Regions from separate parts of the Megasphaera sp. genome, predicted to be linked through region 2. Evidence: riboswitches for the same ligand, from Rfam matches in the RefSeq annotation. Region 2 holds a riboswitch; each other region holds the start of a gene.

Region 1 (8,008 bases), 570 kb from region 2:
GACGCCGGGCTCAGCGTCATGGCTATTTCCGACCACGATACGGTAGCGGCTTATGACGGCAGCCATCGTTTCGCCGCAGGCGTCCGCGTCATCCCGGCTATTGAAATCAGCTCGGAATGTGACGGCGAAGATGTGCACATCCTGGGCTACGGCATCGACACGGCTGACGCCGGCTTGCAGGCTTACTGCGCACAATTCAAGGAACGGCGCTTCAACAGGGCCCTGGAAATCGTCGACCGCTGCCGCAGCTTAGGCTATGACATCAATCGCAGCGGCATCGAAGCGACACTGCGCCAGGGCGGGACTGTCGGCCGGCCCCACATTGCCCGCCTGCTCGTGGCCAAGGGCTATTTCCCCGACGTCAAGACGGTCTTCGATAAACTGCTCTACCGCGGCGGTCCGGCTTACGTCCCTTATCACCGCCGCAGCATCGACGACTGCGTGGCCCTCATCCGCCAGGCCGGCGGTACGGCCATCCTGGCCCATCCGGGCCTGCTCAAGCGGACGCTGGACCAGGTCCTGGCCCATGACTTTGACGGCGTCGAAGTCTATCATCCCAAGAACCGCGGCCGCTATAAAGAATTCTTGAAACTGGCTGAGGACCGCCATGGGTACGTCAGCGGCGGCTCAGATTTCCACGGCACGACAGGCCGTTTCCCCGAAAAGGTCGGCGTCTTTACCGTCGATGCCAAGGCGGTAAAAGCTCTGCTCGACCATGTAGAAGGGAACCTAAAGAAAAGCAGGTGAGATTATGGAGGTTTTCGGTTTTATCGGCGCCAGCGGCACGGGCAAGAGCCATCACGCCCTGGTCGTCGCCTATGACCACGATATCCAGGCCATCATCGACGACGGCCTGCTCATCGACCACAACCGCATCGTCGCCGGCCGGTCGGCCAAAGAAGAGACGAACCGCCTGAAAGCCGTGCGCCGAGCTATCTTCAACAAGCCCGAAGACGCAGCGGCCATGCGGGCGGCGCTGGAGAAGATACATCCCGATAAATTGCTCATCCTGGGCACGTCGAAGCACATGATACACCGCATCTGTGAGTCCCTGCACCTGCCGGAAGCGTCGCAGTTCATCCGCATCGAAGATGTGTCGTGCCCGTCGGAAATCGCCAAGGCCCGGGCCATCCGCATCAAAGAGGGCAAGCACATCATCCCCGTGCCGACGATGGAACTGAAGCCCCATTTCCAGGGCTATCTCCTGGACCCGATCCGTTCCTTCTTCTATGGCCGCAACGGCAAGAAGATATCGCCTTTTGAACGGTCCGTCGTCCGGCCCGTCTTCAGTTATTACGGGAAACTGACCTTTTCCAACGACGTCTTGGAAGCCCTGGTGCGCCATGCCCTGGCCAAGAACGACGGCGTCACCAAGATCAACCGCCTGCGGGTGGCCATCAATTACAACTCGACGCGCAATGGCCTGGCCATCATCCTGTCCCTGACCATCGCCTATGGCCAGAACATCAAGAAGCTCATGAGCCGTATCCGCCGGGACATCCAGCAGGAAGTGGAATACACGACGGGCATGTCCGTCGAGATCCTCAAAATCACGGTCCGCAGCATTTCCCAGCCTGAAGACTAGGCGTCGCCGTTTTCTTCGGTCAGGACCATCATGAGCGGCGTAATCAGGCCCCGCAGGGCGTCGACATTTTCCGCCGAGAAGCCCTTGTACTGAGGAGAATGGCTCAGGCCGTCGAAGAAATCATGCATACAGCCGATGAGCTGGGAATTATTGAGCAAGTAAATGGGCTTGGTCTGGGGCAATATGTGGTGCGTGTTCTTTTTGAAGAAAGCTGACGTGTGATTGCCGTAAAAAGCGAGATTAGAAAAATTCGTATAACTGCTTTCTCCCGATGCCGGGAGGAGAATCCCGTAAGTAATGGCCGGGTTCTGCTTCATCTTTTCGACGATGAGGTTGAGCTGGGCCTTTCTTTCGTCTGGCGTCATCTGGTAGTTCATGTCGGTCAGGTAGAAGCAGCCCGTTTCCAGGTAGCGGATGATGGAATTCTTGGGCATGATGATTTTCATGCGCCCCTGTTCGATGATGCGGTACCAGATGTACTGGATGCGCCGGACCCATTCTTTGGTGGCATTGGGATATTTTCCTTCGTCGATGAGTTGGCACAGCGACGTATAGACTTCGTCGGGGAGGAGGAATTCCAGGCCGTTGGTCAGGAAGAAGAGGTAGTTGTTGGATGTAAAGAAGATGTCGCGGTAGCCGAATTTTTCCATGCCCAGGGACTGGCGGGGCTCCATGAGGACGGGCTGGACCATCATGTAGGCGCAGCACTTCTTATAGATTTCCCGGACCTGGGCCGGGTCGGTGATGGTCAGGCACATGTCGATGTAGTCGTCGCCGTCGACGTAGTAGAGGTAGGCAAAGGCGTCTTTGAGGACGATGATGTTGCGGTACGATTCGTGGTCGATTTCGTGCATGGTGAAATTATAGGTCAATAAGTGGTCCAGACACTGATAGAGGCTGCTGGCGGCCTGGGGCATATGATCGGCAAAGACGTCCATCTTCAGGCCTAAGTGGACGTCGCAGGACCAGCGGTCGTTGTGACATTCTTCCAGGAGCTGCCAGATGCCGTTCTGGTCGAGGACGTGGAACTGGCCGGTCATGACCAGCATTCCCTGGGACTGGAGGCCTTCCAGGTATTGGTGGAGCAGCTGGCACAGGGCCGTGTGGCAGTCAGCGCGGCCGGCGTAGAAATGGATGGCCTGGTCGCGGCTTTCACTTTTCCCCTTCCTGGTCTGGGCCTGGCGGTAGGCACGGCTTAGCAGGTCGTAGAGATGGAAGGCCAGATCCTGGCCGTCGTCGGCAAAGGAGAAGATGCGCTTCAGGTCCCCTTCCTGGTGCTGTTTCTGGGCCGTGTTGGCAAAGAAGCGGGCCATGTCCTCGTGGATGCGGTCGGCATGGCGTGAAGCCGGCAGGCGGGCGCCGTTGACCCATTTGCTGATGTAGGACATGTCGTAGTCGATGGCCTGGGATAAGGTCGTATATTTCGTCTCTGTATATTGCAGCAGCTGCTTGAGGACTTCTGCATAAGGATTCATGAACAGGACTCCCTTGATGATAGATTTGAATACGTGTATATTCCTTATATTCATTATATAGCCTGGCCAGGACACCTTCAAGGAAAGGCCTTGTCATATTTGTCATCTTTGAGGCAAGTTTTTCATCTTTTGTCACGGCTTTGTGCGTATTTTTCAAGGGCAAAAGGGGCTATACTAAAGCCAGAAGATGAGAAGAAAAAGAGCTCATCGAAGACAAGTAAGGAATCTATAAGGAGGAAGTCATCATGGCAAAACTGATTACAGCAGAAAATGCAGCATCGCTTATTAAAGATCGTTCGACTATCGCCGTTTGTGGTTTTGCACAGTGTGCATTGCCGGAAGAAGTATTGCAGGCCCTGGAAGACCGCTTTACCAAGACCGGATATCCGCAGCAGCTGACACTGGTCCATACGGCCGGCATCGGTGACGGTGTGAGCAAGGGTGCCAGCCATTTCGCCCACGAAGGCATGCTGAAACGGGTTATTGCCGGTCATTACAACCTGGCTCCCAAACTGGGGAAACTGGTCATGGACAATAAGGTCGAAGGCTACAACCTGCCGCAGGGCACGATGGCCCAGTGGTTCCGCAGCATTGCCGGCCGCAAACCGGGCCTGTTTACCCGTGTCGGCCTCAATACCTTCGTCGACCCCCGCATCGAAGGCGGGAAATTGAACAGCATCACTAAGGAAGACCTGGTAGAAGTCAAGGAACTGGACGGCGAAGAATATCTCTGGTACAAACCGTTCCCCATCGACGTCGCTATCGTCCACGGGACCTGCGCCGACTTGAATGGCAACGTATCGACGGATAATGAAGAAGTCCGCATGGAACTCCTGCCCATGGCCCTGGCAGCCAAAGCCAGTGGCGGCATGGTCATCGTCCAGGTCGAAACGCTGGCCGAAAACCGGACGATTCCGCCGAAACACGTCGTCCTGCCGGGCATCGACGTCGACTACATCGTCTTGTCCAAGGTCCGTCAGGTCCAGAACCCGGCTTATACCGGTGAAATGCGTATGCCTTTGTCCCAGATTCCGCCGATGGAACTCAATGCCCGCAAGGTTATCGCCCGTCGGGCTGCGATGGAACTCGTTCCCAACGCCGTCGTCAACCTGGGCATCGGGATTCCTGAAGGTGTTTCCAGCGTAGCTAACGAAGAAGGTATCGGCGACCAGCTGACCCTGACCGTCGAAGCCGGGCCTATCGGCGGCGTACCGGCCAGCGGCGCGGACTTTGGCGGTTCGGCCAACGCCGATGCCATCGTCGACCATCCGTATCAGTTCGACTTTTACGATGGCGGTGGCTTGGATATGGCTTTCCTGGGCATGGCAGAATGTAACGCCAAAGGCGACGTCAACGTCAGCAAGTTCAAAGACCGCATCGCCGGCTGCGGCGGCTTCATCAACATCACCCAGAATACGCATAAAGTCGTCTTCTGCGGCACCTTTACGGCCAAGGGCCTGCGCGAAGAAATCCGGGACGGCAAACTGGTCATCACCCATGAAGGGGCTGTCCAGAAATTCATCGATAAGGTCGGCCAGATTACCTTCAGTGCTGAATATGCCCATAAACACAACCAGCAGGTCATGTTCATCACCGAACGCTGTGTCTTCGTCCTCACCGATAAGGGCTTAGTCCTCACGGAAATCGCACCGGGCGTGGATCTGCAAAAGGACATCCTCGACCAGATGGAATTCGTACCGCACATCGCCGAAAATCTGAAGACCATGGACGAACGCCTCTTCCGCGATGAACCCATAGGCCTGGCCCAGGACATCTTTGAACAACAGGCGGGTTAGTGGATAGTGGCACTGTAGGGGGCGCACGTGGGCGCCCCGTTCGGAATTTGGATGTTTCTCCCAGTAAACCGAATGGGAAATGGAAATCACATCATCCTGGAGCGGACGCCCCACGTGGCGCCCCTACAGAAAAAGGGACCGTCCGAAGGGCGGTCCTTTTTCTTGACATCTCCCGTCTGCGGACGGTATAATAAATCTGAAACATGTGACTGACGGAAGTGGAGTTACCACGGGGAGCATGATTCGTACGAGCCGACCGTCTGGGCGAAACGTTCCAGAAGTGTCGGTATTTTTTATTTTTGCTTAACTATTCAGGAGGAATCACCATGAAAGAACTGCAATTAAAATACGGCTGCAATCCCAACCAGTCGTCGGCCCGGGTTTATATGAAAGATGGCAGCGACCTGCCCTTTACGGTCCTCAACGGCCGTCCCGGTTATATTAATTTGCTCGACGCCTTCAACAGCTATCAGCTGGTCAAAGAATTGAAAGAAGCGACAGGCCTTCCGGCAGCGGCTTCCTTCAAGCACGTCAGCCCGGCTGGGGCCGCCGTCGCTACGGACATGAGTGATACCCTGAAAAAGATATACTGGGTCGACGATTTGAAATTGTCCCCCCTGGCTTCGGCCTATGCCTGCGCCCGCGGTGCTGACCGCATGAGCTCGTACGGCGATTTCGTCGCTCTGTCTGACGTCTGCGATGTCGAAACGGCAACGCTCCTCAAGCGGGAAGTCTCGGACGGCGTCATCGCTCCGGGCTACAGCGACGAAGCCTTGGCTATTTTGAAGACCAAGAAGAAGGGGAATTACTGCGTCCTCCAGATAAACCCGGACTACAAGCCGCGCCTTGTCGAATCGAAGGAAGTCTATGGCGTCACTTTTGAACAGGAACGCAATGAAGCCAAGATTACGACGGACCTCTTCAAAAATGTCCCGACGAAGAACAAGAATATCCCGGCAGCAGCTCAGCGCGATTTGATGATCGCCCTCATCACTTTGAAATATACCCAGTCCAATTCGGTCTGCTACGTCAAAGACGGCATGACCATCGGCGTCGGCGCTGGCCAGCAGTCCCGCGTCCACTGCACGCGCCTGGCTGGCAACAAGGCCGATATCTGGTGGCTCCGCCAGAACCCGAAAGTCCTGAACCTGCCTTTCCGCGACGATGTCCGCCGTCCGAACCGCGACAACGCTATCGACGTCTACATCTCCGATGACTACGAAGACGTCCTGGCCGACGGCATCTGGCAGGACTTGTTCACGGAAAAACCGGAACCGCTCACACGGGAAGAAAAGAAAGCCTGGATCGCCCAGCTCCACGGCGTAGCCCTGGGCAGCGATGCCTTCTTCCCCTTTGGCGACAACATTGAACGGGCCCATCGCAGCGGCGTCGACTACATCGCCCAGGCCGGCGGCTCCATCCGCGACGACAATGTCATCGAAACGTGCGATAAATACAACATCGCCATGGCCATGACCGGCCTGCGCCTGTTCCATCATTAAGGCTTCCCCTGGGAAGAAGAAGGACCGCTCGCGGGGTTCCTATGCTCTATAGTTTGTAGGGGCCACGTGGGAGACCTGTTAGGAATTTGGATGATTCTTCTAGCAAACGGGTCGGGAAATCGTACCTATCCCAGAGCGGGCGCCCCACGTGGCGCCCCTACAAGAAAAGGCGCTGTCGCACGAAGGGTTATGCCATCTGCTAACTGCTAACCCCTAACTGCTTAAAAGGAGCTGTCGCGATGCGACAGCTCCTTTTTTCCACGAAACAAGAGGTGATACCATGAAAACCTGTACATCTGTCTGTCCGTATGACTGCCCCGATGCCTGCGGGCTCGTCGTGACGGTCGACGGCGGCCGCGTCGTATCCGTTGCCGGCGACAAGTCCCATCCCTTTACGCGCGGGACGTTGTGCCCGAAGATGGCCCATTATGAGCGGACCGTCCATTCGCCGCGCCGCCTGACGACGCCGCTGAAGCGGATTGGCCCCAAGGGAAGCGGCCAGTTCGCGCCCATTTCCTGGGACCAGGCCCTGGCAGAAATAGCCGGGACCTGGAAGGGCATCATCGCCGAAGCCGGTGCCGAAGCCATCCTGCCCTATTCTTATGCCGGTACCATGGGCATCGTCCAGCACGACGCCCTGCACGGCCTGTTCTATCGTTTGGGTGCTTCGGAACTGGACCGGACCATCTGCGCTCCGGCCAAAGGGCGGGGCTTCAAGGACGTCATGGGCAATACCATGCCGACGGCGCCGCAGGCAGCCCAGGACAGCGACTGCATCTTCCTCTGGAGCATCCATATGCTGGCCACGAATATCCACTTCCACCACGACGTCGAAGCGGCCCGGGCCAAAGGGGCCGTCGTCTGGTGTATCGATGCCTATCGCAACAAGACGGCCGACCTGGCCGACCACTTCATCGCCGTCCGCCCCGGTACGGATGGAGCCCTGGCCCTGGGCATGATGCATGTCCTCGACCGTGACGGCCTGGCTGACGAAGCCTTCCTGGACCGGAACGTCCTCGGCTGGGAGGACTTGAAAAAGAACGTCCTGTCCAAGTATACGCCGGAAAAAACGCAGGGCATCACCTGCGTGCCGGCCGACGTCATCGTCGAATTGGCCCACGCCTACGGCCGGGCCCGGGCGCCGTTCATCCGCCTCGGCAGCGGCCAGTCCCGCTATCGCAACGGCGCCATGACGACGCGCCTCATCACCTGCCTGCCGGCTGTCGTCGGCGCCTGGGGGAAGCAGGGAGCCGGCCTCTTGACTTCGGCGTCGGCGTCGAAAGCCTATGATAAAGAAATCGTCACCCATTCCGATTGGAAACAGCCTGGCAAGCGCGTCGTCAACATGTGCTGCCTGGGCCAGGCACTGACGGGTGACGACCGCATCCGCAGCCTCTTCGTCTATTCGTCCAATCCGGCCTGCACGGCGCCGGACCAGAACCAGGTCCTGAAGGGCCTCTGTCGGGACGATTTATTTACCGTCGTCCACGAACGCTTTATGACCGATACGGCCCGCTATGCCGATATCGTCCTGCCGGCGACGACGTCGCTGGAACCCGACGACGCCTATTATTCCTATGGCAACTACACGATCCAGTGCGGCTATGCGGCCATCCCGCCTGTCGGCCAGAGCCGCTCCAACTGGCGCGT
Region 2 (8,008 bases):
GACAGCGGCGCCGATAGCGCAGGGCGGGATAACGTGGACCGGATCCGATGCGGCGAAAGGAATGGCCCCTTCGGTGATGAAGGACAGGCCCATGATGAAGTTGGTAATCGTCGACTGTCGTTCTTTCGGTGTGAATTTACCTTTAAAGATGAGCATAGCCAGGGCTATAGCCAGAGGCGGAACCATGCCGCCGACCATGACCGAAGCCATGATGCCCGAGCTGACAGCCTGACCGCTGGCACTCATGAGCGAGGCCGTACCGAAGACGTAAGCGGCTTTGTTGATCGGGCCGCCGAAGTCGATGGACATCATGCCGCCGAGGATGAAGCCGAGGACGATACGGCTCGATGTGGTCATGCTGTTGAGGACGTCGAAGAGCCACGTATTGAAAACAGACGTCGGCGGATTGATGATATAAGTCATGATGACGCCGATGAGGACCAGGCCGAGGACCGGATAGAAGAGGATGGACTTCGTGCCGTCCAGCGCTTCCGGCAGATGGGCCAGGGCTTTTTTCAGGAAAATGATGAGATAGCCTGCGATGAAGCCGGCAAAGAGGGCGCCGAAGAAACCAGAACCGCCTGTCGTTGCCAGGAAACCGCCGACGATACCGGGCATGAGAGCCGGCCTTTCACCGATACTCATGGCGATATAGCCTGCCAGGATAGGCATCATCATGCTGAAGGACAGGCCGCCGACATTTTTCAGGAAGGCAGCCAGCGGCGTGCCGCTGCCGAAGTTGGCCGTACCGGCGTTATCCATGTCGCAGAGGAAAGCCAGGGCGATGAGGATCCCACCGCCAATGACGAAGGGAAGCATATGGGATACGCCGTTCATCAAGTGCTTATAAATCTGACGGCCGACGCTTTCTTTTTCAGCGCTTTCGACATCGACGGCTTCCGACGACGATTCATTGCCCTGATAAATGGGTGCTTTGCCGTCGAGGACGGTCTGGATGAGTTCTTCCGGGATCTTGATGCCGTTGGCGACTTTCGTGAAGATGACCGGTTTGCCGGCAAAACGCTGGACCGGCACGTCTTTATCGCAGGCGACGATGACGCCGACAGCGCGGTCGATATCGGCCTGGGTCAGGTGGTTCTTGACACCGCCGGAACCATTCGTTTCGATTTTGATGTCGACGCCCATGGCAGCGGCTTTGTTTTCCAGGGCTTCTGCTGCCATGTAGGTGTGGGCAATGCCCGTCGGGCAGGCTGTGACGCCGATGACGTAGGGACGATCCGACGGAGCGGCCGTTTCCGTTTCAGCCGGTGCTTCTTCGGCAGCGGCTTCAGCGGCAGCTTCTGCTTCTTCAGCTGCGACTTGTTCGGCTTCGGCCTTGTCGATGATAGCCAGGTATTCTTCCGGCGTCTGGGCCTTCATCAGGTTGTCGCGGAAATCGTCGTCCATGAGCATACGGCTCAGACGGCTCAAGACTTCCAGATGGACGTTGGCACCGCCAGCCGGAGCGGCGATGAGGAAGAACAAGTGAGCCGGTTCGTCGTCGAGGCTTTCGTAGTCGACGCCGTCGCGGACAATCATCGAAGCCAGGCCCGGTTCGTTGACGGCTTCCGTCTTGGCATGGGGAATGGCGATGCCTTCGCCGATACCCGTACTGCCTTCTTGTTCACGGGCGAGGACGCGCTGCTTGTACAGCTCTTTGTCGTTCAGGTTGCCGCCGGCGGCCATGAGGTCGACCAGGTGGTCGATGGCAGCGGCCTTGTCGGCTACAGACGCATTGAGGTCGATGCTCTGTTTCTTGAGTAAATCTACAATACGCATTATTTCTCTCCTTCTCTTCTCAACTCTCTACACAAAAATGCGTGTTTCTTTATAAGGTAGCGTATACTTCCTTGATATCGTCTTCCGTAGCCAGCCATTCATGGAAGGCCGATGCACTGCCGGCGCTGATGCTCATTTTCAAGGCTTCCTGGAGGTCGCCCTTGGACGCTTCGAAACCGGCCAGGAACCCAGCGACCATGCTGTCGCCGGCACCGACGGAGTTGACCAGCGTGCCTTTCGGGGACTGGCGGCGGTAGACCTGGCCGTCTTCGCCGAGGAGCAGGGCGCCGTCACCGCCGAGAGATACGAGGACGTTGCGGGCCCCCATGGCCTGGAGCTGTTTGGCGCAGACGATGATTTCTTCATCCGTATGGAGGTCGACGCTGAACAATTCGCCTAATTCAAAGTTATTCGGTTTGATGAGGAACGGTCTATATTTGATGACATTCTTCAAAAGGTCGCCTGTGGCATCGACGACGACGCGGATATCGCGGTCCTGGAGGCGTTTGAGGATCTGTTCGTAAATATCATCGGGAATATCGCTGGGGATGCTGCCGGCCAGTACCAGGGTGTCACCGGCTTTGAGGGTATCGATCTGAGCCAGCAGGGCTTGCCGTTTTTCTTCGGGAATATGCGGTCCCATGCCATTGACAGCCGTTTCATCATCGGCGCTGACTTTGAGGTTGATACGCGAGCAGCCTTCGTCGAGGATGATGAAATCCGTATCGCCGCCGTTGATTTTGGCCAGGCGTTCAATTTCCCGGCCTGTGAAACCAGCGACGAAACCGAGCATCTTAGAAGGAATATGAAGGTTTCCCAGGACGAGGGACACGTTGATGCCTTTGCCGCCAGGATAGATCATTTCCTGTTCGGCCCGGTTGATGTCACCGGCCGTGAAGGTCTTCATGTGGACGACATAGTCTAACGATGGATTGAACGTAACTGTATAAATCACAGGATATGCACCTCCGTAATCTGCTGATAAGGCCGGTAATCGACGTGTTCTTCATCTTTGGCCGTAATCAGCGTAACCATTGATAAGTCTGCAAATGTAATGTGCGAAGATAAACCGAATTTACTGGAATCGGCCAGGACGAAGCGGTCTAGGCACTGGCCTACGGCAGCGCGCTTACAGACAGCTTCTTCATCATCCGGCGTCGTACATCCGGAATGGGGAGCGATTCCATTGGCTCCGAAGAAGCCCTTGGTGAAATGATAGCGGCCGATCATATCCCGCATATCACTGCCGACAATGGCTTCCGTATCGCCTTTGACCCGTCCGGGCAGGATGTAGACGCGGCTGCCGCTGCGCCCCAATTTCTGGGCCAGCGGGATGCTGTTGGTCACGAAGGTCGCTTCAGATTCGGCCAGGAAATCGGCCATCTGTTCCGTCGTCGAACCGGCGTCGAGATAGACGAAGTCATCCTTCTTGATCAGGCTGGCTGCATACTGGGCGATGCGGCGTTTATCGCTCATATGAATGGAATACTTGTCCTGCAGATTTTCCATATCCGCTTCATATGAAGAATCATCGCGCAGCGTCGTGGCGCCGCCATGGACACGGCGCAGGCGGCCTTCCCGGTCCAGCGTGAGTAAATCCCGACGGACCGTCGATTCGGAAATGTTCAGAAAACTTACTAAGTCCTGAACCGAAACGGCACCACTCGTATTGACAAGACGCATGATCTTTTCATGTCTTTCTTCTGTCAACATCGTATCACTTCCCTTTTTATCCTCCTTTGGCCTCATTATACCGTTATATTCAATCATTTTCAATCAAATTCATTCATTATAATCAAAAAGCAATCATTTTCGTTCATCTATGCGTCCGGCTCATTAAGTGATTTTATTCACATATGTAGGGGCTCGCACGTGGCGAGCCCGCAGTCCGCCGCGACATCACAGATGTCGCTGTAGGGGCCGTCCCAAAGGGCGGCCCGTTGTGGGAATCCCGTGAAATGCTGTTCGTCGATATCATTATTCGCAGTTCACAGGTCACAAAACCATTTCTCATAGACCAGTTGAGTATATCTCCCATTGTTCACAACGGGACGCCCAAGGCTCCCTTTATAGGGGAGCTGGCCGCCGAAGGCGGTCTGAGAGGTTAAAGAGCGTCCCCTACGCACAAGGCCATAGGCCGTGAATGATTTGCCGTTAATCCATAACGGTTCTGCCATAACATCGCCTATGGTAATGCGTTCATCGTTTGTCGTAAATCCATAACATCGCCTGGCTGCGATTCGTTCATCGTTCGTCGTCATCGAAAAAAAAGCTGCCGCATAGCGACAGCTTTTTTCGTTGTAGGGGCGACCCGTGGGGCGCCCGCGTGCGGCCCCCTACGACGAACGACCTACGATAAACGATCATCAGGCCTACGATGAACGATCATCCCCGTGCTTCTGCGACGCGGGCGATGCCGTGGCGGGTGCGGTATTTGAGGAAGAGCATTAGGGCCAGGGCGACGGTGAAGGCGCCGACGAAGAAGTACAAGGTGACGGCATAACTATTGGTATTTTCTTTGATGAGCGACAGGACCAGGGGGCCGGCAACGCCGGCAGCGCCCCAGGCCGTGAGGATGCGGCCGTGGATGGCACTGAGGTATTTCGTGCCGAAGAGGTCGCTGAGGTAGGCCGGCATGCACGAGAAGCCGCCGCCATAGCAGGAAATGATGAGCAGGACCAGGACCTGGAAACTGAAGGCGCCCGTAACGCCAGCCAGCTGCCAGAAGGCCAGGATTTCAATGACAAAGAAGAGGACATACGTAGCCGAGCGGCCGATGTAGTCGGATATGGTCGCCCAGGCAATGCGGCCGGCGCCGTTCATGAGGCCGATGAAGCCGACCATGGAAGCCGCTGCCATAGGCGACATGCCGACGACATCCTGTGCCATGGGCGAAGCGACGGACAGCAGGGCGATACCGCAGGTGATGTTGGTGAAGAAGAGCCACCAGATGGCGTAGAACTGCCAGGTCTTCATGGCCCGGCGGACGGTGAACTGCGGCTGGGCGTCGGCGTATTCGACGGAAGATTCTTTTTCGGCCTTGGCCGGAACGTCTCCGGCTGCCGGCGGAGCCAGGTAGAGCGACGAAGCCGTCATGACGACCATATAGACGCAGCCGAGGATGATGAAGTTAGCGACTAAGCCAAAATGCTGGACCAGCAGCTGAATGGCCGGACCGGCGATGAGGCTGGCAAAACCGAAGCCCATGATAGCCAGGCCCGTAGCAAAGCCCCGATTTTCCGGGAACCATTTGACCAGTGTCGATACGGGCGTGATATAGCCCGTCCCCAGGCCGACGCCGCCGATGACGCCGTAAAAAGCGTAGAGCATGGGCAGGCTTTGGGCATAGAGAGCCGCTGCCGTGCCGAACATGGCCGTGGCGAAGCAGGTCATGGATAAGAGGCCGGACTTGCGGGGACCGATTTTCTGGACGAAACTGCCCAAAAAGCCGGCCGACAGGCCGAGGAAGAGGATGGCCAGGGAAAAGGTCCACGTCGTTTCCTTGAGGGTGAAGCCCATAGATTCCATGATGGGCTTGGTGAGGACGCTCCAGGCGTAGACACTGCCGATACAGAGGTGGAGCCCCATGGCAGACAGGGCGATGAGCCAGCGATTTCGTTTCATTTAGACAACACTCCTTGTGAGGAGCCAGACTGGCGAAAAAAAATACCGGCCGCCTGGCTCAAGAATATGTAGCATACTCTTGCCCAGACGGTCGGCATGAAAATCTCCGTACAGTTCATGTGGTTACTCCACTTGATTCCGTCAGTCCTGTACGAATCTGCTGATGTGCTTATTATACGAATATGGACGGTGATTGTCAATATCCCTTTTTTAACTTTTAAGCAGCCGGCGAGAAGGGAACGTAAGGCTGGCTGGAAACAGCCGGCTTACTGGTCTTCGCCGTATCAGCTTTGGCAGCGGTTTTCGCAGTCGTCTTGGCTGCCGTTTTAGCAGCTGTTTCCGTTGCGGTCTTTACCGTTGTAGCTGTTTTGACAGGCGCTTTGGCCGCAGCCGTGGAAGCGGCAGCCGTAGCGGCTTCCTGCTTCTGCTGCGATGCCAGTTCAGCAGCCTGGGCCTTTTTTTCCCTGATATCCGACAATGTCTGGCCTGCCGGTGCCTGACGCAGGATATAGACGTTTTCTGCCGGTTCGACCGGTTTCAGGACGGAAAAACCATAGGCCATCAATTTCTGGGCATCGCCGAAGCGGTCGTCCGAGTTCATGATGGAAGCGATGACCGTCCGGCCATCCTGGGTAGCCGAAGCGACCAGGCAGGGACCGCCGGCGTTGGTCGTGCCGGTCTTGATGCCGTTGGCACCGGGGAAGCCGCTGGTCAGGAAATAGTTCGTCGTCGTGCAGTGCTTGGACCCGCCGTTGATATAGGGCATGTCGTATTCACTGTGGCTGACCATGTCGCGGAATTCCGGCATTTTCATGCCATAAGCGGCAATCGTCGCCATATCGCGGGCCGTCGAATAGTGATCGCTGTCCGGCAGGCCATGGGGATTGGCGAAATGGGTATTCGTGCAGCCCAGGGCGGCTGCTTTTTCATTCATCTTGGCGACGAAATCGGCCTGGGTCGGCGTAACCGTTTCAGCTACGGCAACGGCCGCATCACAGCCGGATACGGTCATCATGCCGGTCAGGGCATGGCGCAGGGTAATCTGGTCGCCAGGATCGATGCCCAGAACAGACGCATCGCTTTCGATGTTGTAGACGTCATTGGTGATGTTGAGGGGCTGGTCCATTTTGCCCTGGGCCTTGCCCAATTCGACGCCGAGAATACCGGTCATGATTTTCGTCGTACTGCCCGGATAGGCCCGGTCGTCGGCATTTTTCGCATAGAGCGTGTCACCCGTATCGGCATCCATGACATAGGCGGCATGAGCGCTGATTTCAGGTGGCTGCGGCGTATCGGCAAAGACGGCGGCCGACACAGTCAGGCAGGCGGCTGCAGCCAGACAGAAGATTCTTTTCAAAGACATAGCATACACTTCTTTCTCTATAAGGGATTTTTCGCAGCCATCTTGGGCTTGCGGGGATACTTTTTGGGGCTTTCCTTCACTTTCTCGATGTAAAGGACGGCGCGGACGTCATCGAGTCCCGGCAGGTGAACAGGTCGGACTTCGGCGATTTTGCCGCCCAGGATCTGCAAGGCTTTTTCGCCTTCTGCCAGTTCGTCTTCATACTGGGCCCCTTTGAGGGAAATGAAATAGCCTCCGGTCTTCACGTAGGGCAGGGCCCATTCGGCCAATATGTTCAGGCGGGCGACGGCCCGGCTGGTGACGATATCGAAAGCGCTGCGGTATTCCAGCTTATGGGCCATTTCTTCGGCCCGGCCGTGGAGGAACGACGCCGTCAGTCCTATATCGCGGACCGTGTTTTCCAGGAAGGTCAGGCGCTTTTGCAGGGAATCGAAGAAGGTCACGTTCAAGTCCGGCCGGTAGATGAGCAGGGGCAGGCCGGGGAATCCGGCGCCAGTCCCCAAATCGAGGACACGAGCGCCTTCTTTGAAATAAGCCGGGTCATAACAGGACAGGCTGTCGGCCATGTGCTTGATGGCGACGCCTTTCGGGTCGGTAATGGCCGTCAGGTTCATGACTTTATTCGTTTCCACCAGTCTTTCATTAAAAGCGCAGAACTGGGAAAGCTGCCCGTCTGTCACGGTAAGGCCCATGGCCTTCAGGGCCTGTTCTAATTCACTGCGAAACATGATTTTTTTCCTCCCGGCTGTGCTGTTCCAGTACGATGAGCAAGGCCGTGATATCCGCCGGGGACACACCGGAAATACGGCTGGCCTGGCCTAAGGACAAGGGCCGGATTTCATCGAGTTTCTGCCGGGCTTCGGCCGACAGGGTGTCGATATCGGTATAGACGATATCGGCGGGCATCTTCTTCTGTTCCAGGCGGTTCATCTTTTTGACTTGTTCCATCTGGCGGCTGATATAGCCTTCGTACTTGATCATGATTTCGATTTCTTCTTCCACGTCGGCAGCCAGTTCCGGCAGGTCGAAGACCGTCCGCAGGGCCTCGTAGTCGACATCGTTGCGGCGCAGGAGGTCGTAGGCCGTGATGGCCGTGTGGATGGGTGCCGTGCCCAGGCGTTCCAATTTTTCCAGATTGGCCTTGGACGGCGTGACGGAAATGGCCTGGAGGGCGGCGATGCCTTCTTCGATGGCTTTTTTCTTGGCCGTGAAGCGGTCATACCGTTCCTGCGTGACCAGGCC
Region 3 (8,008 bases), 1.0 Mb from region 2:
GGCCACGATAGTGCTGATGAGGATATCCCGATGCAGGATATGGCTCATTTCATGGGCCAGGACACCGCGGATTTCATCTTCGTCAAGAAGGTCCAGGATCCCAGCCGTCGCAGCGACAGCTGCATGGGACGGGCTGCGGCCCGTAGCGAAGGCATTGGGTACTTCCGTCGGGATGATGTAGACCTTGGGCATAGGCAGGTCCGCCCGCTGAGCCAGGTCGGCGACGATGCGGTACAGGTAGTGGTCTTCTCCGACTTCCTGTGCCCGATAGGCTTTCAGGACCATAGTATCACTGAACCAGTAGGAAATGAAGTTCATCGCCGTAGCGATGAGGAACATGACCATGACGCCGATGCGGCCGCCGATGAGGCCGCCGATGGCCATGAGGATACCCGCCAGGGCCGTCATGAGAAATACGGTTTTTACACGATTCATAAAATCAACTCCTATCAAGAAGCTAAAAGTCAAAAGGTAAAATTCGTTACACTCTCATTATATACGGTCTTATGTTCGTTGTCAATATGGTTGTCATTGAACCTCTCCCGCTTATAGAAGCGGGAGATTCTTGAGAAGGTTGCTTGTTTAAGTTTCCTCCTGAAATCAGGATAGCCTTATTCTCAAAGGGCTGTCCAAAAGCCCCTTACACAGTCCCTCGAAATCGAAGTTCTGCTTACTTTTACGAAGTATGTTGGCGGCTCCGTTGATATCGGCATTGGCCGTCCTTCCATCAGCAAAGCGGTACAGGCCGCGCCGGACTCGTTGTCCACTGAACGTTCCTGTATAGGGGGTATCCGGCTGGTATACGGGAATGTCGTCTAAATCCAGGCAGCTGGCCTGAGAGGTATACGATTCTTCCTGTTCCATATAGCTTATCCCGTAACGTTCACACAGGTATTTCAAGGTACTACGCAGATAGCTCAAATTGATTTGGGTGAAATGCTGATTCGTCACTTTACCCAGCTTTAGTCCTCGTTTGAAATCCCGGTTATAGCCGCAGACAAGGGTCCCTATCTGATGGTCAATGCAAAAATCGAGGATATAGCGGGCTGTCTTGCGAAGGATGTCCTGCATCCGGAAATTACGTTTCTGCGCTAACTGACAGAGCTGGTTCGTCGTCTTCTGGCCCTGCTTGACGGCAATGCTTTGGAGTCTGGCTTTGCGTTTGTTCCAATACTGGTTGATAGATTTGAGTTTACGGCCGTCCATGAAGAACGACGTCCCCGTATTGGTGACGCAGGCGGCCAGATTTTCCAGGCCCAAGTCGATAGCCAGGACACGGTCTGGCGAAGCTTTCACCGGCTCTGGGTCCTCTAGGTAACAATACTGAATCTTGAAATACCGTCCGCCATACATGGGACAGATGCGGACTTCTTGAATCGTCTTCTCCTTCAGCCTGTCGGGAACAGGAATCCGAATCCGATGGCCGTTATGGATTTTCGCATATTTCCGGCTCATCGGCACTGTCAGGAACCCATTCTTGATGTTGATAGCGTTCGTCGACAAGACGAGATGGAACCATCCCCCTTTTTCACGATAGTGCGGCAGGCGGACATCTTTCGACTGATAGTCACCTACCTTGACTTTCTGCAAAAGCCCGAAAAAGGACCGAAAACTGCGGTCGGCTATTTTCAATATCTGCTGGGCTACACCGGCCTGCAACAAGCCATAGTTTTCATTTTCCTTGCAAATGGGGTAATTTTCTTCGTACCGCAAGAATTGATGGGTATCGAAGTAATGCTGCCGAATCGTATAGACCGCTACATTGTACAGGTTATTGCTGTATTGGCACATCTCCCGGAGCATCGTATAGTCTTGTTTCGCCAAGCCACGGATGACATTCGATTGCGTCAAGTACATCTGGGATTCACCTCCTCTGTCATCTTTCATTATACCCTAGCCAAGGTGAAAAGGCTAAGACAGAAAAGACATAGGGGGGATTTTGCAGGCATCGAACCTGCGAAATCCATTGCCATTCATCCCCTACCTAAGAGGAAGGAATCTTCTGGCAAAACTGGGATAAAGAGGTTACTTCAATATCTTGTTATTGTAGCGCCGGATGTAGACGATATATTGCCCTTTCGCGTCTTTCTGGCCGTCAAAGGCGACAGTGATCGACACGTCATCCTGGGTCCATTCGACTTCTTTATCACTCTGTTTGACTGGGAAGTTTTCCATATTGGAATAAATTGTCGCTACCAGGCGGGAATAAATGCTCTTGGCTATCGCCTTGTCAGTCGTCTTAAAGTAATTATCGAAAGCCAGGACCTTGCCCTTGGCCGACGTATCGGCCGAGAAGATTTCGATGCCTTCCGTAACGGATACGTTCTTGACGACCGACGTCCGTTCAGCCCGTTCCGTAAAAGATACCGTGCTGCCGTAGAAAGTCCAGTCGGGCAGGATGGAGAAATTGGCATCGAAATCAGCCCGGGGCATACCGAGATAGACCGTCTGATACGCCGTGAGCGGGCTTTCGGCGATTTCATCGACAGACTGGTTGTAGTCAAAAGCACCGGCCGGGGTCGCCAATGCCGCCCATAACAGGGCTGCTGCCATTAATTTTTTACAGGTCATGAGAATTCCTCCTTTACAGGAATGGCGTCAAGATCAAGCTGAACAAGGCGAAGACCAGACGCTGCAAGGGAATGAGGATATACGTGAAAAAAGGCGTCATCATCAGGGCGATGAGGATGAGGAAGCTGTAGCGTTCGAGGCTGGCCAGCTTATAGTTCCACGACGTCGGCAGGAAACACATGAGGACCCGCGAGCCGTCGAGAGGCGGCAAGGGAATCATGTTGAAGATGGCAAAGTTGACGTTGTACAAGACGATGAGGTGAAGGACCATGGGCAGGGCCGTCGTCGTAAAGAGATGGAGCTTGACAAAGATGACTTCAATGACCAAGGCGACGAAAGCCGTGATCAGGTTGGACACGGGACCAGCCAGGGATACACAGATTTCCCCTTTCCGCCAGTTCCGGAAATTGCCGACTTGGATCGTAACCGGCTTGGCCCAGCCGAACTGGGCGACGAGCAGCATGATCAGGCCGACCGGGTCGATATGAGCCACGGGGTTCAACGTAAGGCGCCCCATCAGACGCGGCGTATCATCGCCCATCCAGTCTGCCACCTGGGCATGGGCGTATTCATGGATGACCATGGCGATGAGCAGGCCGGGAATCCCGGCAATAATAGAAAGTATATTAAAATCGAACATAGAATTCTCCTTTCGTTAATATTTCTATTATACGGTATCTAGGAGAAGATAACAAGATGTGGCTAGGGGCTAGGGATTAGGGGCTAGGGGCTAGGGGTCAGGGGTTAGCCGCTGACTGCTGAGTGCTAAAAAAGGCGCTGTCTTCATGCGACAGCGCCTTTTTTCACCGCTTCCGGTATTCATATTCTACGTTTTGTTCGACGATGGCCGCTTTTTCTTCGATTTCGCGGATTTCGTTGATCATCTTCGTCACGAAGGTTTCATCCTTGATGGATTTCAGGTTGATGCGGACGCTGTAAAAAGCCGAGCGCATGGCTGCCCTGGCGTTCATGGTGGCAATGACGCCGTCCGTGATGACCCAGGCGTTGCCGTAGCGGACGACTTGTTCCGCCAGCTGGAGGAGGACGAAGATGTCCTTGCCCAGTTCAAAGGGCGACAGGGCCGCATCCTTAAAGGCCTGCTGGACCTTGGCCGCCCGGTCCGGCGTATCCTTGGGCAGGCGGACGGCGCGGATGACGCCATCGAAGGCCGCCGCGTCTTCAGCGATGCCGTCGAGGTAACGCTGGCGAAGGCCGTGAGCCTTATCGCGGATGGATACCATGAGTTTCTCGATTTCATCGTAGCCCTTCTTGCCGATGGTCAGGTTGGCGACCATCTCTACGAGCGCTGCTGCCGAAGCAGCGGTCATAGCGGCGATGCCGCCGCCGCCGGGAACGGGTTCCTTGGAAGCCGTGACTTCCAGGAGCCCGTCGAGGGGCATGGATTGGAATTGTGCAAAATCCATCTTAGAACAATCCCGTAATGATGCCATTTTCGTCGATGTCCATGCGGTTGGCAGCCGGTACTTTCGGCAGGCCCGGCATGGTCATGATATTGCTCGTCTGGCAGACGATGAAGCCCGCACCGGTGCAGACGCGGACGTCTTTGACCGTGACCTTGAAGCCCTTCGGTGCCCCCAGGAGCGCCGGGTTATCGGACAGGGAATACTGCGTCTTGGCCACGCAAATCGGCATTTTATCGAGGCCAAAGGCTTCCAGTTCCTTGATCTGTTTCTGAGCGTTGCCTTCAAAGAGGACGCCGTCGCCGCCGTAGACTTTCTTGACGATAGTTTCCAGTTTTTCAGGAATCGAAGCGTTGACGTCGTAGAGCGGTTTGTACGGGGTCTTCGGCTGCTGCAGCAGTTTCAGGACTTTTTCGCCCATTTCGACGCCGCCTTTGCCGCCTTCGGCCCAGCAGTTGTTGAGGGCGACTTCGACGCCGTAATCTTCGCAGAGTTTCCGCAGCGTAGCGATTTCTTCATCTGTATCGCTGATGAATTTATTGATGCCTACGACGACGGGTACGTCGAAGAGGCGCATATTTTCGATGTGTTTGGCCAGGTTGGCAAAGCCCTTCTTCAAGGCTTCGACATTTTCTTCCTGCAAGTTCTTCTTGTCGACGCCACCGTGCATCTTCAGGGCACGGACAGTCGCAACGATGACGACGGCATCGGGTTTGATACCGGCGAAACGGCATTTGATGTCCATGAATTTTTCAGCACCCAGGTCGGCACCGAAACCGGCTTCCGTAACGGCGATATCGCCCATCTTCATAGCCAGTTTGGTTGCGACGACGGAGTTGCAGCCGTGGGCGATGTTGGCGAAGGGACCGCCGTGGACCAAGGCCGGCGTATGTTCGATGGTCTGGACTAAATTCGGCTTGATGGCATCTTTCATGAGGATGGCCATGGCGCCTTCGACGCCGAGCTGACGGGCTTTGACCAGATTGCCGTCCAGGTCATAGGCCACGGTGATGTCGCCCATGCGCTTCTTGAGGTCCATGAGGTCGCTGGCCAGGCAAAGGGCTGCCATGATTTCCGAAGCGACAGTGATCATGAAATGGTCTTCCCGCGGGAAGCCGCAGACTTTGCCGCCCATGCCGACGACGACGTTGCGCAAAGCCCGGTCGTTCATATCCATGACGCGTTTCCAGATGATGCGGCGCACATCGATGCGCAGGGCGTTGCCCTGATGGACATGGTTGTCGATGGCTGCGGCCAAGAGGTTGTTGGCTGCCGTAATGGCGTGCATGTCACCGGTGAAGTGCAGGTTGATATCTTCCATGGGCAGGACCTGGGAATAGCCGCCGCCAGCAGCGCCGCCTTTGATGCCGAAGACCGGTCCCAGGGACGGTTCGCGCAGGGCGACGACAGCCTTATGGCCCATGTAGTTCAGTGCCTGAGCCAGGCCGATAGTGGTCAAGGTCTTGCCTTCGCCAGCCGGTGTCGGCGTGATGGCCGTGACCAGGACCAGTTTCCCGTCTTCATTCTTCGACAGGCGCTTGATGGCGTCAAAAGAAATCTTTGCTTTATATTTTCCGTAGAGTTCCAAGTCATCATCGGTGAGGCCGACTTGTTTTGCAATGGCCGTAATCGGTTCCAATTTCGTCTGCTGTGCAATTTCGATATCGCTCAATACCTTTGCCATAGTAGTTGTCACTCCTGTTCTTTTCTTTGCATAAAAAAAGGCCGCTCCGCTGGAAGGTTGCCCAGACGGTCGGCTTCAAGAAATCATGCTCCCCGTGGTAACTCCACTTCCGTCAGTCACATGATTATGGCTTCATTATACAAAAAAAGAACCCTCTGGTCAAGGGTTCTTTTTCAGGACATCTTACTGGATCACGCTGGTATCGAGGTGTTCAAAGCCCGTGAGCAGGCCTTTCACCTGATTGGCGATCTGCTGGCAGCCGCCTTTTTCCCTGCTTTCGATGTTCAGCGGCATGTTCGGGTCGTGGAGGGACATGCGCAGCAGGGCCCAGCCGTTAGGGAATACGAGGCGCACGCCTTCATAGGACGGCTTGGCGATGGCAAGACCCGCTTGAGCAGCCCGTTCTTCAAACTGTTTAAGTACGTCAGCGCCGTAGGCCTGGACGTCGTCTGTGCCGGTGATTTTCAGGCGGAATTCGACGCCTTCCGCAGGATGGCCCAATTTGGCAATGAGGTCGCCGAGCTGTTTGCCTTCCTTCTTGGCTTTCGTCGCAGCGATGAGCAGTTTGACGGCCAGGTACGCGCCGTCGTCGAGGTAGTAGTTTTCACTCAGCGCGCCGTGGCCGGATGTTTCAATGGCCAGCGGCGAAACGGTGCCGGCCTTGTTGAGGCGGATACATTCGTCGATGACATTCTTATAGCCCCGCATATAGCGGTGATGGACCAGGTGGAGTTCATCCTGGAGGAACGTCGTCAATTCGTCGGATGTGACCGAGTCGGTGACGATAGTGCTGCCGGGATAATCAGGCGCCAAGATGGCGGCCATCATGGCGATGAGGGCGTTGCGGTTGATTTCTTCCCCATCGGGCAGGACAGCGCTCATGCGGTCCACGTCGGTGTCGAAAATGAGGCCCAAGTCGGCTTTGTTGTCGAGGACGGCCTTGCGGATAGAGGCCATGGCATCGGCATTTTCCGGGTTGGGGATATGGTTGGGGAACATGCCATCCGGTTCGAGGAACTGGCTGCCCGTCGTATCGGCGCCGAGTTCCGCCAGGACCTTAGTGGCAAAGAAACCGCCGCTGCCGTTGCCGGCGTCGACGACGATATGCATCCCTTCCAGAGGACGGTCGTACATGCCGGAGCAGAGGCCGGCACAAATCTTACGGCGCAGGTGCAGGGCGTAGAGGTCGATCAGGTCCAGCGAGGCAATGGCAGCCGACGATACGGCCATGGCCGACGACTGGGAAGCCAGGGTCAGGACTTCTTTGACTTCGCTCTTTTCCAGGCCGCCGTCGACGGTAAAGAATTTCAGACCATTGCGGTTATAGGGCAAATGGCTGGCTGTAATCATGATGGAGCCATCCATGTGGGTATCTTCAAAAATGATGGACATGAACATGGCCGGCGTCGAAGCCAGACCGCAGTCCGTGACGTGGACGCCCTGACCGAGGAGGCCGCCGAATACGGCTTCTTTCATCATGCCCGCCGACACGCGGGAATCGTGGCCGACGGCAATGCGCAGGTCACTCGTCTGTTTATTCAGCTTCTTGGCTAAAAACTTGGCAAATCCAGCGGCAATGCGGTTGACCGCTTCCGGGACCAAGGTGACGTCTTCACCGGGAACGCCGGCGATGGCGACGCCGCGGACGTCACTGCCATTCTGTAATTTCATCATCGCTTCTGTAGTTATCATGTAAGGATGTTTCCTTTCTTCGATTTAGCGGACAGCGTCCGCTGCCTCTTATCATACTGAAAATCAGGCCAAAAGGCAAGCATCGACAATGGCTTCTGCCGTCAGGCCGTACTTTTTCAAGAGGTCTCCGGCCTTGCCGGATTCACCGAAACAATCCTGGATGCCGACGTAAGCCTGGCGCGTCGGACAGCGGCGCGACAAGGTTTCTGCTACGGCGCCGCCCAGGCCGCCGATGACGCTGTGTTCTTCGGCTGTGACGACGAAGCCCGTCTTCCTGGCTGCAGCGACGACCAGGTCTTCGTCGAGCGGTTTGATGGCGGCCATGTCGATGACCATGACCTGACGGCCCCGATTGGCCAGGATATCGGCTGCTTTCAGGGCTTCCTGGACCATGAGGCCCGTGGCGATGACGGCGGCATCACAGCCGTCGCGCAGGACCGTCCCCTTCCCCCACTGGAAGGGACAGCCCGATTGATAGACGTCGTCGACTTTGGCCCGGCCCATGCGCACGTAGACCGGCCCGTCATGAGCGACAGCCGCCCGGATGACAGCTTCCGTTTCGGCGCCGTCAGCCGGACAGACGACGGTCATATTCGGCAGACTGCGCATGATGGCCATGTCTTCAACGGACTGATGGGTC

Evidence for each region. Region 2 has a riboswitch for ZMP and ZTP ahead of ACFWUB_RS06225 (OFA family MFS transporter). Riboswitches for the same ligand answer to the same signal wherever they lie in the genome.
Region 1: it holds a riboswitch for ZMP and ZTP, as region 2 does, so the genes downstream of both, ACFWUB_RS09005 (phosphoribosylaminoimidazolecarboxamide formyltransferase) here and ACFWUB_RS06225 (OFA family MFS transporter) in region 2, are expected to answer to the same signal.
Region 3: it holds a riboswitch for ZMP and ZTP, as region 2 does, so the genes downstream of both, ACFWUB_RS10940 (formate--tetrahydrofolate ligase) here and ACFWUB_RS06225 (OFA family MFS transporter) in region 2, are expected to answer to the same signal.

The regions. Positions count from the first base shown of each region.
Region 1 covers NZ_CP181255.1:1,874,491-1,882,498, forward strand. Annotated here, with positions in the region: gene ACFWUB_RS08985 (PHP domain-containing protein) at 1-747, shown strand, start outside; gene ACFWUB_RS08990 (Asp23/Gls24 family envelope stress response protein) at 752-1,585, shown strand; gene ACFWUB_RS08995 (hypothetical protein) at 1,582-3,060, opposite strand; gene ACFWUB_RS09000 (acyl CoA:acetate/3-ketoacid CoA transferase) at 3,306-4,856, shown strand; ZMP/ZTP riboswitch at 5,052-5,129, shown strand; gene ACFWUB_RS09005 (phosphoribosylaminoimidazolecarboxamide formyltransferase) at 5,183-6,358, shown strand; gene ACFWUB_RS09010 (molybdopterin-containing oxidoreductase family protein) at 6,639-8,008, shown strand, end outside.
Region 2 covers NZ_CP181255.1:1,300,294-1,308,301, reverse strand. Annotated here, with positions in the region: gene ACFWUB_RS06240 (PTS fructose transporter subunit IIABC) at 1-1,779, opposite strand, end outside; gene pfkB (1-phosphofructokinase) at 1,829-2,734, opposite strand; gene ACFWUB_RS06230 (DeoR/GlpR family DNA-binding transcription regulator) at 2,731-3,492, opposite strand; gene ACFWUB_RS06225 (OFA family MFS transporter) at 4,165-5,403, opposite strand; ZMP/ZTP riboswitch at 5,478-5,562, opposite strand; gene ACFWUB_RS06220 (D-alanyl-D-alanine carboxypeptidase family protein) at 5,621-6,766, opposite strand; gene rsmG (16S rRNA (guanine(527)-N(7))-methyltransferase RsmG) at 6,784-7,494, opposite strand; gene mnmG (tRNA uridine-5-carboxymethylaminomethyl(34) synthesis enzyme MnmG) at 7,481-8,008, opposite strand, start outside.
Region 3 covers NZ_CP181255.1:2,305,910-2,313,917, reverse strand. Annotated here, with positions in the region: gene htpX (zinc metalloprotease HtpX) at 1-435, opposite strand, end outside; gene ACFWUB_RS10960 (RNA-guided endonuclease InsQ/TnpB family protein) at 601-1,857, opposite strand; gene ACFWUB_RS10955 (hypothetical protein) at 2,026-2,571, opposite strand; gene ACFWUB_RS10950 (site-2 protease family protein) at 2,585-3,211, opposite strand; gene ACFWUB_RS10945 (cyclodeaminase/cyclohydrolase family protein) at 3,375-3,995, opposite strand; gene ACFWUB_RS10940 (formate--tetrahydrofolate ligase) at 3,997-5,676, opposite strand; ZMP/ZTP riboswitch at 5,729-5,806, opposite strand; gene ACFWUB_RS10935 (phosphomannomutase/phosphoglucomutase) at 5,860-7,368, opposite strand; gene ACFWUB_RS10930 (transketolase family protein) at 7,432-8,008, opposite strand, start outside.